DNA from 3 places in the Terrabacter terrigena genome. Region 3 is predicted to be linked to each of the others. Evidence: riboswitches for the same ligand, from Rfam matches in the RefSeq annotation. Region 3 holds a riboswitch; each other region holds the start of a gene.
What was found. Region 3 has a riboswitch for S-adenosylmethionine ahead of ACFQ2V_RS00330 (aminotransferase class V-fold PLP-dependent enzyme). Riboswitches for the same ligand answer to the same signal wherever they lie in the genome.
Positions count from the first base shown of each region.

Region 1: it holds a riboswitch for S-adenosylmethionine, as region 3 does, so the genes downstream of both, metX (homoserine O-acetyltransferase MetX) here and ACFQ2V_RS00330 (aminotransferase class V-fold PLP-dependent enzyme) in region 3, are expected to answer to the same signal.
Region 2: it holds a riboswitch for S-adenosylmethionine, as region 3 does, so the genes downstream of both, ACFQ2V_RS13300 (bifunctional o-acetylhomoserine/o-acetylserine sulfhydrylase) here and ACFQ2V_RS00330 (aminotransferase class V-fold PLP-dependent enzyme) in region 3, are expected to answer to the same signal.

Region 1 covers NZ_JBHTKH010000013.1:16,482-19,748, reverse strand. The annotation lists gene ACFQ2V_RS16650 (universal stress protein) at 272-670, opposite strand; gene metX (homoserine O-acetyltransferase MetX) at 805-2,088, opposite strand; SAM riboswitch class IV at 2,105-2,219, opposite strand; gene ACFQ2V_RS16640 (DUF4192 domain-containing protein) at 2,330-3,267, opposite strand, start outside.
Region 2 covers NZ_JBHTKH010000008.1:54,130-57,396, forward strand. The annotation lists gene ACFQ2V_RS13295 (S66 family peptidase) at 1-488, opposite strand, end outside; gene ACFQ2V_RS13300 (bifunctional o-acetylhomoserine/o-acetylserine sulfhydrylase) at 542-1,858, opposite strand; SAM riboswitch class IV at 1,947-2,066, opposite strand; gene ACFQ2V_RS13305 (hypothetical protein) at 2,405-2,551, shown strand; gene ACFQ2V_RS13310 (acyl-CoA dehydrogenase family protein) at 2,611-3,267, shown strand, end outside.
Region 3 covers NZ_JBHTKH010000001.1:73,057-76,323, reverse strand. The annotation lists gene ACFQ2V_RS00335 (endonuclease/exonuclease/phosphatase family protein) at 1-132, shown strand, start outside; gene ACFQ2V_RS00330 (aminotransferase class V-fold PLP-dependent enzyme) at 328-1,713, opposite strand; SAM riboswitch class IV at 1,751-1,876, opposite strand; gene ACFQ2V_RS00325 (FtsK/SpoIIIE family DNA translocase) at 2,099-3,267, shown strand, end outside.

The DNA of each region.
Region 1 (3,267 bases), on a different contig from region 3:
TGCAGTCGCCTTTCGTCACGCGGACTCGTCGGATGATCGCCCCGAATCCGGGCATGCATCATCACAACGAACGAGAATGGGGGTTGGTGCCGGAAGGGCTTGGCCTGTCGGAGTCGGTCCCTGAGTCGAGCTCGCGGTGCGCCTCGTGCGATCCGGTACTCAGACATTATAAAACGCCCCATGGCCTCCGAGCGAACGCGCGGGTGACCAGCGCGCCGCGGGCCCTGCACCGGTGGGGTGAACCCGGCGCCGGCCGCGGCCCGAGGGGGCGTCAGTCGCCCTTGACAGCCAGGACGGGGCAGCTCGCGTCGAGCAGGATGCGCTGGGCGTTCGAGCCGAGGATGAGCTTGCCGACCGGGCTGCGGCGGCGCAGGCCGATGACGATGAAGTCGGCCTTCTCCTCCTCGGCGACGGAGATGAGGTCCTCGGCGGGGTCGTTGCCGCGGACGAGCTGGCGCACCTCGTGCTCGAGGCCCTTCTCCTCCAGGACCGCCTGGACACGCGCGAGCTCGGTCTCGAACTGGCTCGCCTCGTTGGCGTCGAAGTCCTTGCCCCCCCTGTGGGAGCTGATGACGACGAGCTTCGTGCCTCGCAGGACGCATTCCTCGGCGGCTCGTTTGAGCGCCGCGCGACCTTCCTTGGTGGCGACATAACCAACGACGATGGCCACTTTCCCGGACCTCCTTGGGACGGAAACAAGCAGTGCTCGCACCGTACCCGAAATCACGTCGCACGGCGCGCGCCGGCGCGGAGCTGCCCGCGGGAGGCCACGCCGGCCCGAAACACCCGGGACGGCAGGACCGCTCAGGCGTGGTCGTCGGCGCGATCGTGGGTGTGGCCGACCCGGCCGCACTCCAACGCCGCGCGGACGATGCGGCCCACCTGGTCCTCCTCGATCAGGAAGCCGTCGTGCCCGAACGCCGACGTGATGTGCTCGCGACGCGACCGCGGCAGTGCAGCATGCAGGTCGTCGGACAGCCGTGGCGGGTAGAGCCGGTCGGTGTCGACGGAGACGATGGTGCAGTCGGCCTGGACGCGCGCCAGTGCCGCCTCCACACCGCCGCGGTCGCGGCCGACGTCGTGCGAGTTCATGGCCTCGGTCAGGACGACATAGGAGTTCGCGTCGAAGCGGCGGGCGAGCTTGCCGGCGTGGTGGTCGAGGTAGGACTCGACGGCGAAGCGGCCCCGGTCGCCGGCGCGCAGCGGGTCCTCGCCCAGCTGGGCCTGCCGCCCGAAGCGCTCGTCGAGCTCGGTCTCGGTGCGGTAGGTGATGTGGGCGATGCGTCGCGCGAGCCCGAGCCCTGCGTCGGGTCGGCGGTCGCCTGCGTAGTAGTCGCCACCGGCGAAGTCCGGGTCGTTGCGGATGGCGAGGAGCTGGGGCTGGCACCAGGCGATCTGGTCGGCGGTCGCGTAGGCCGTCGAGGCGAGGACGATGCACCGGTCGACGTCCTCAGGATGGGTGACGGCCCACTCGATGGCGCGCATGCCACCCATCGAGCCACCGACGACAGCCGCGAGCCTGCGGATGCCGAGCCGGTCGAGCAGGGCCCGCTCCGCCGCGACCTGGTCACGCACCGTGACGTAGGGGAACCTGCTGCCCCAGGCCTGCCCGTCAGGGGCGAGGCTCGAGGGGCCGGTGCTGCCCTGGCAGCCTCCGAGCACGTTGGCGGCGATGACGAACCACTCGTCGGGGTCGACGGTGCGGCCCGGCCCGATGAGGGAGTTCCACCAGCCGGGCGAGGCATGACCGTCGCCGGCCTCGCCCACCACGTGGCTGTCGCCGGTCAGGGCGTGCTCGACGAGGATGACGTTGTCCTCGGCCTCGTTGAGACGCCCCCACGTCTCGTAGGCGATGCGGACGTCGGGCACCACTCCGCCGCGCTCGAGCTGCACGTCGCCGATGGTCTCGAACTGTCGTCGGCCCACCGCGTCGCCGTCACGCCACGCACCGTCCGGCAGCTGTCGCCCGGACGACTCCTCGTGGGCGCGTTCGTGACCGGCCGGATGGGACCCGCCTGCCACCGCGGTGTCCGGGGCAGCCGGGCGCGCGAGACGGCGCGTGCTCTGCTTCCGGTGCGTGACGGTCATCAAGGCACTCCTCGGTGTTTCGCGCTTGCGCACACCCGGTTCGGGTGCGGCCAGGTCTTCACCCGGGGCACCCCACCGCGACGGAGGGTTGCCGACCAGCGAGCCGGGGCTTGTCGCTGGTACTCATGACCTGTGCCCACCATAACCGAGCCCCGCGCCGCAGCAGAGGCTCCGTTCCACGACATGGACGCCGTCGTCAGGGGCTCGTCGGAGGCTCGCCCGGCCGGGGTGAGGCGGCTCTTCAGGCGCAGGCCGGCGGCCGGAGACCGTGGTCGAGGGACTGCCTGACCAGCAGGCTCAGTCTGTGGTCGGGCTCGAGCTCGAGGGCCCGGTCGGCGGCGATGCCGGCTCGGGCTCCGTCACCGCACCACCACGCGAGTGACGCGAGGACCGAGAGCACCGGAGCGGCGTGCGCGGCCGGCGTGATGCGGCACACCTCCTCGAGCCGCGAGAGCATCAGGCGCGGCGCCGCGGCCTCATCCCACGCCTCCCAGTCAGCGCCGACCCTCGACCGCTCGACCGCCGCGATGTCGAGGTCGTCCGCCAAGGATGCGGAGGATGATGAGGGCCCCGCGGACGAGAGGATGCGAAGGTCGGGCCCGAGGAACACCTCGAGCATGGTGACCAGCTCCTCCGGGAACGAGCCCAGGGAGACCGAGCCGGGGCAGAGCCACCCCAGGAGCGCATCGCGGAACTCGATGTCGCGCAGGGGTCCGACGACGGCCGGGAGCCAGTGCTCCAGCCCGAAGCCCTCGATCTCACCGTGCAGCAGACCTCCCCAGGCGACGAGCGCGTCGTTGACGAGGAACTGACGCGCCGAGAGATCGCCGCCGTCGAGCACGCTCAGACCACTGCCGGCGGAGCTACGCCTCTTCGCGGACCCGGTGGAACGGACGCCCCCCGAGCCCGACACCGATCCCCCGGTGTCGGCGTACCGGCGCTGCCAGTCGTCGACGGCGGCCAGGGTGAGTGCATGACGTGGGGCGGAGGCGTCGAGTGGCTCGACGAGCCGGGCGAGACCCGCTCGGTCGGGCAGCACGGCGTGGCCGAGTGCCACGTAGCTCGCCACGGCCGGCACGTCCGCCTGCTCGGGCAGGAGCCAACCCTCGTCGGGACAGCAGTCGCAGCCGATCGAGCGCCACCTCCCGTCCCGCACGACCAGTCGCTCCCGCACGAGGA
Region 2 (3,267 bases), on a different contig from region 3:
AGTGCGTCGCCCTCCGACGCGGCGGCGACGTCCACCCAGTGCAGGATGCCGTCCGGCAGCGTGTACGGCGTGTCCATGAGGTTCTGCCCGTGGATCGTCGCGACGCCCGTGGTGAGAGTGAACGGGGTGAGCCACGTCGAGGTGTCGGAGAAGCCGACGCACCACGTCGGCTCGGCCGCCGCGATCGCCTCGAGGTCGAGCAGGTCGAGCAGGTCGATCCCGGTCTCGCCGCCCCACGGCGGCACGACGGCCCTGATCGACGGGTCGAGGAGCATCGCCGTCAGCTCGGCGGCGCGGCCCTCGCGGGGCCCGCTCACCTGGGTCGGCGCGTGGTTGAACTCGCCGACCACGACCTCGAAGCCGCGGTCGCGGAGGCATTGGACGGCATACGCGAACCGCGCCCACAGGGCATCGCCGACGCCGGAGCTCGGCGACGTGATGCCGACGCGGTCACCGGGGCGCAGGGGAGCGGGGTAGCGGATCGGCATGGCCGACATCGTGCCAGCCGTGCCGATCCGCCACACCTCGGTTGTCGTCCGTTTCAGGCCTTGGCGGCGGTGAACCCCTGCTCGAGGTCAGCGATGATGTCGTCGATGTTCTCGATGCCGACCGACAGGCGCACGAGCCCGGGCGTCACACCGGCTGCCAGGCGGTCCTCCTCGGGGCCCTGCGAGTGCGTCGTCGAGGCCGGGTGGATGACGAGCGAGCGCACGTCGCCGATGTTCGCCACGTGGCTGTGCAGCGTCAGCGCCTCGACGAACCTCTTGCCGGCCTCGAGGCCGCCGACGATCTCGAACGACAGCACGGCGCCGGCCCCGCGAGGCGCGTACTTCTCGGCGGTGGCGCGGGAGGGGCTGTCGGGTAGGGACGCCCACACGACGCGCTCGACCTGCTCGTGTCCCTGGAGGTAGGCCGCCACCTTGTGGGCGTTCTCGAGGTGGCGCTCGATGCGCAGCGACAGCGTCTCGAGACCCTGGGCGATGAGGAACGCGTTGAACGGCGCCGCCGCCGGGCCGAGGTCGCGCAGCAGCTGCACGCGCGCCTTGAGGATGTAGGCGAGGTTGGCGCCGAGGGGGCTGCCGACCCCGAGGTCACGCGCGAAGACGAGACCGTGGTAGCTCTCCTCGGGGGTGTTGTAGTTCGGGAACTTCTCCGGGTCCTCGGCGTAGTCGAACCGCCCTGCGTCGACAATGACGCCCGCGATGGACGTGCCGTGACCACCGAGGTACTTCGTCGCGGAGTGCACGACGACGTCGGCCCCCCACTCGATCGGGCGGATGACGTACGGCGTCGCGATGGTGTTGTCGACGACGAGCGGCACGCCGACCTCGTGGGCGAGGCCCGCCACGGCCTCGATGTCCAGCACCTCGGCCTTCGGGTTGGCGATGGTCTCACCGAAGAAGGCCTTGGTGTTGGGGCGCACGGCCGCTCGCCACGACTCGACCGAGGTCGGGTCCTCGACGAAGCTCACCTGGACGCCGAGCTTCGGAAGGGTGAACTTGAGGAGGTTGACGGTGCCGCCGTAGAGGCTGGGCGACGCGACGATGTGGTCGCCGGCCTCGGCGATGTTGAGCAGTGCGAGGGTCGTGGCGGACTGGCCCGACGCGACGAGGAGCGCGCCCACTCCGCCCTCGAGCGCGGCGATGCGCTGCTCGACGACGTCGGTCGTCGGGTTCATGATGCGCGTGTAGATGTTGCCGAACTCCCTGAGCCCGAACAGGTTTGCCGCGTGGTCGGTGTCGTTGAAGACGTAGCTCGTCGTCTGGTAGATCGGCAGGGCGCGCGCACCCGTGGCGCTGTCGGCGCTCTGGCCGGCATGGATCTGCTTGGTCTCGAAGGACCAGTTCGGATCGGTCATCTGTCGTCCTCTTCATGAGTCGTGTCGATGACCGGCCCGTGAGCGGGGATCGGGCCGGCGCACCGACGGGTCGGTGCGGGAGAGGAGCTCTCCGCGCTTGCCCGAGCGCCGGCTGGCGTCGACGGGCCAGGTCCTCACCCGGGGCACCCCGCCGCGGTGGGAGGGTTGCCGGCCAGCGAGCCGGGGCTTGGCGCTGGCACTCATGACCTGCTTGCGAGTCTACGTATGCGTGTCCGGCAGATGGGAGCGCGTGTCCTCATCGTGGACGGAGCCGTCAGCCTGTTGGTCGAGGTCATCGGGTTGGCGAATGGACTGCTCTGTCGGGCAGTCGAATTGGCTGTCCATGGATAAAGTCAATGCCTTCCGACTCGTTCGAACGCCTCCGACACCGGCTGCGAGCTGCCCGGGCACGGCTGGGTCACCGCCGCCCACGCCCGCGAGCACGTCCGCGCGGTCGACGGCACCTGCCGCGGCCCCGACTGCCACGTCCCCGCCACCCGCTGCGACCTCGACCACGAGACCCCCGGGCCTGTGGGCGAGACGTCCGTGACGAACGTCTTCGCCAAGCACCGGCTGCACCACAACCTCAGGACCCACCGCATCTGCACCAGCACCCAGATCGCGCACGACGGCGGGAGGGCGGGGTGGTCCGGAGGTCGCTCGAACCGTGTCCGGTCGACCGCGGACGGCTGAGTCGTGGCGTCGATCACTAGGACGTCCTACTAATCCGAACCGGCGAGTAGGATCGCGCCGTGAGCACGAATGCCGACTTCGACCTGTACCGGACCAGCGAGGACCACGAGGCCCTGAGGGAGGCGATCCGGGCGATCGCCGAGGACAAGATCGCCCCCTACGCCGCCTCCGTCGACGCGGAGGCCCGCTACCCGCAGGAGGCGCACGACGCACTCGTCGCGTCCGACTTCTTCGCGCCGCACGTGCCCGAGCAGTACGACGGCATGGGCGCCGACGCGCTGGCCACGTGCATCGTCATCGAGGAGGTCGCCCGCGTCGACGCGTCCGCCTCGCTCATCCCGGCCGTCAACAAGCTCGGTTCGCTGCCACTCATCCTCGACGGCAGTGACGACGTGAAGTCTCGCTACCTGCCGCCGCTCGCCAAGGGCGAGACGACCTTCTCCTACGGACTGTCGGAGCGCGAGGCCGGCTCCGACACCGCGGCGATGAAGTGCCGCGCACGTCAGGACGGTGACGACTGGGTGCTGAACGGCCAGAAGTCGTGGATCACCAACGCCGGCGTCTCCGAGTACTACACGGTGCTGGCCGTCACCGACCCCGACGGCCCCCGCGGCGGCAACGTCACTGCCTTCGTCGTCGAGAAGTCCGACGAGGGTTTCACCTTCGGCGAGAAGGAGCGCAAGCTCGGCATCAAGGGCAGCCCGACGCGCGAGCTG
Region 3 (3,267 bases):
CGCCTCCCCGCGTTCGTGCAGCTCGACCACCTGCTGAGCCGCGGCCTGACCGTCGTCTCGGCGGGTCAGGTCGCGATCAACCGTGCCGACCACGCGGCGGTCTGGGCGAGCTACGCCCTGCCCGGGCGCTGAGCACACCGAGCACACCGAGCACACCGGGCACACCGGGCACACCGGGCGCGACGACAGCGCGGTGACGACGGTGCGACCGGTCGCCCGTCGAGTCGTCCGCCGTCTGCTGGGGTGATCACCCCCTCGAGAGGCGGACCATCAGCCCGTCCTCGACGTGCCCTGCCCGCCGGACGTGGTGGCGTGCCGCCCCCGAGGTCACCAGGGGCGCTCGACCTCCACGTCGCGCGGGTCGGCGCCGTCGAGGGCCCAGCCCGAGTCGGTCAGCGTCCACGACGCCGTCGGACCGTGCTCGACGAGCCCTGCCACGGCGGACACGAGACGGTCGACGCCCTCGAGCGTCGAGCCGAGACCGATGCTGGCCCGCACCGCGGTTCCCGACCGCTCGCCCCACGGGTCCTCGAGCAGCTCGTCCACGAGCAGGTGGGCGCAGAACTTGCCGTCGCGCACCCCGATGCCGTGCTCCACCGAGAGCACCTGCGAGACGAGCGAGGAGTCCCAGCCGTCGATCGTGAAGGCGACCACGCCGACCCGGTCGTGGTCCTCACCGAAGATCGAGAGCACCTCGACGCCCGGCACCCCGTCGAGGCCGGCGGTCAGGCGCTCGAGCAGCTGCGTCTCGTGCGCCTCGATGGCCTCGCGGTGGCGGCTGACCGTGGCGCACGCGGCGGCGAGGGCGATGGCGCCGATGACGTTCGGGCTGCCGCCCTCGTGGCGGGCCGGGCCGGTCGCCCACGTCGTGCCCTCCTCGGTGACCGAGCGCGTCGCGCCGCCCCCGAGCAGGTACGGGTTGCCGGCGTCGAGCCAGTCGGAACGGCCCGCGAGCACACCCGCACCGTAGGGGGCGTACGTCTTGTGGCCGGAGAAGGCGACGTAGTCGGCGTCCCAGCCCGCGAGGTCGATCCTCCGGTGGGCCGAGAGCTGGGCGGCGTCGACGGCGATGCGGGCGCCGTGGTCGTGGGCCAGCGCGGCGAAGCGCTCGACGGGCCACACCTCGCCGGTCACGTTCGAGGCGGCGGTGAGCACGACGAGGCGGTGGCGCGACGGGTGGTCGGCCAAGGCGTCCTCGAGGAGCGCGTGGGCGTCCTCGACCGTCTGCGGCACGGGCAGGCGCACGGTGCGGAAGCGACCCCAGGGCAGCAGGGTGGAGTGGTGCTCGGTGCCGAAGACGAAGACCGTCGTGCGGCTCGGCAGCGCCTTGCTCAGCAGCGCCCAGGAGTCCGTCGTCGTGCGCGTGAAGATGACCGAGTCGTCGTCACGGGCACCGACGAAGGCAGCGACCTCCGCCCGTGCCTGCTCGTACCACGCGCTCGTCAGCCGTGAGGCGAAGCCGGCGCCACGGTGCACCGACGAGTACGTCTCCAGGGCACGGTCGACGGCGGCCCTGACGGTCTCGAGAGCCGGCGTGGACGCCGCGTGGTCGAGGTTCGCGTACGCCGTGTCGCCGTGCAGCGTCGGCACGCGCAGTCCTGCGCCGACCACCGTCGGCAACGCTGCGGCGTCGGGGACGACGTGCAGCGCGCGGGCGCGGACCACCGGGGCGGGGCTGCCACCACAGACGGAGGTGCTGGGAAGAACCGACATGGGAGTGCTCCTGGGGCCGAGGGACCCACCGGATGCAGGTCCGCGCTTGCCGGCCGCGATCACACGAGCTGATCGGGGTCGACCTGGTCGTCACCCGGAGCACCCCACCGCGGAGGAGGGTTGCTGGCCAGCGAGCCGGGGCTTGTCACTGGCACTCATGACCTGCATCGAAGATAGGCGGGTGGCGGCAGGCTGTCCACCGACCGGTCCGCGGGTGTCGGAATCTGAGACGGGTGGGTGGCGGCGGCACACGACCCGGTGGCGGCGGAGCCCGCCGGCCCCACCCGAGACCCGATCCGCACCCTCGGGCGCGTCGTCGCGCCGATGTTCCCCTGTTGCGCGTGTGACACGTGAGTTCAGAGGTGCCTTGACGTACGGTGCGACCATGGGGTCACGTCCGTCCAGCAGCCAGCGCTCGAGCACCGCAGCGGCCACCCGCGCCAAGGGGGCCACCGGCAGCACCTCGTCGCGTCCCCCCGCCGCACGCTCGTCGAGGCCCGCGCAGCGCAAGCCCGCCGCGCGCAAGCCCCCGGCGAAGGCTGCCTCCAAGGCGCGTGACGGTGGGCTGCCCTTCCCGCTCAGCGCCATGCGCAGCACGTGGATGGGCGTCTCCCACATGGCCGGGGGAGCGGTGCGACGCGTCGGTCACAGCGCCGCCGACCTCGAGCCGGAGCACCGTCGCGACGGCATCGGCTTCGCCCTGCTCGCACTCGCCGTCGTCGTGGCGGCCCGCGAGTGGTGGGGCGTCGCCGGCACCTTCGGGCAGGTCGTGCACGCGATCTTCGCCGGCACCTTCGGCCGCGTCGCGTATGCCGTCCCGCTCGTCCTGCTGGCCCTCGGCCTCCGCATGCTCCGCGCTCCCCAGGACGAGGCGACGACGAGCCGCATCGTCGTCGGCACCATCGCGCTGACCTTCGCCGCCTGTGGGCTGGCACACCTCGCCGACGGCATCCCGAACCCGCCCGACGGCGCCGTCGGCATGCGCGCGGCCGGCGGCATCCTCGGCTTCCTCGCGTCGAGCCCCCTCGCCGCCGCCGTGTCGCCCTACGGCGCGATCGTGCTGCTGGTCCTGCTGGGGGTCTTCGGCCTGCTCGTCATCACGGCGACGCCCGTCAACATGATCCCGACGCGGCTGCGCCAGCTCAAGGCGCTCGTCATCGAGCGCAGTCACCACGACGATGCGGCCGCCGAGCCCGAGGACGCCCCCACGGCAGCACTCAAGCGGGCACGCCGCAAGCCGGTCGACCTCGCCGACCGCGACGGCGACGAGGCGTTCCGCCAGGCCGCGCAGAAGGGCGCCGACGGCGAGCCGGCGGCGCGCGTGCGTCCCGGCGAGAAGCGCCCGACCGCTCCGGGTGTCCTCGCGCCGCGGCCCAGCGGCGAGAAGGCGATCGACGCCACCGACCCGAAGACGCTCGGCGCCCCCGACACGAGCAAGGTCGGCCCCAAGGCCGAGCTCATCCCGCCGCCCATGTCCGACCTGCCCGCTCGCGTCGAGCAGCTGAGCCTCGGCGGCGACATCACCTACCAGCTGCCCGACCACTCGATGCTGAC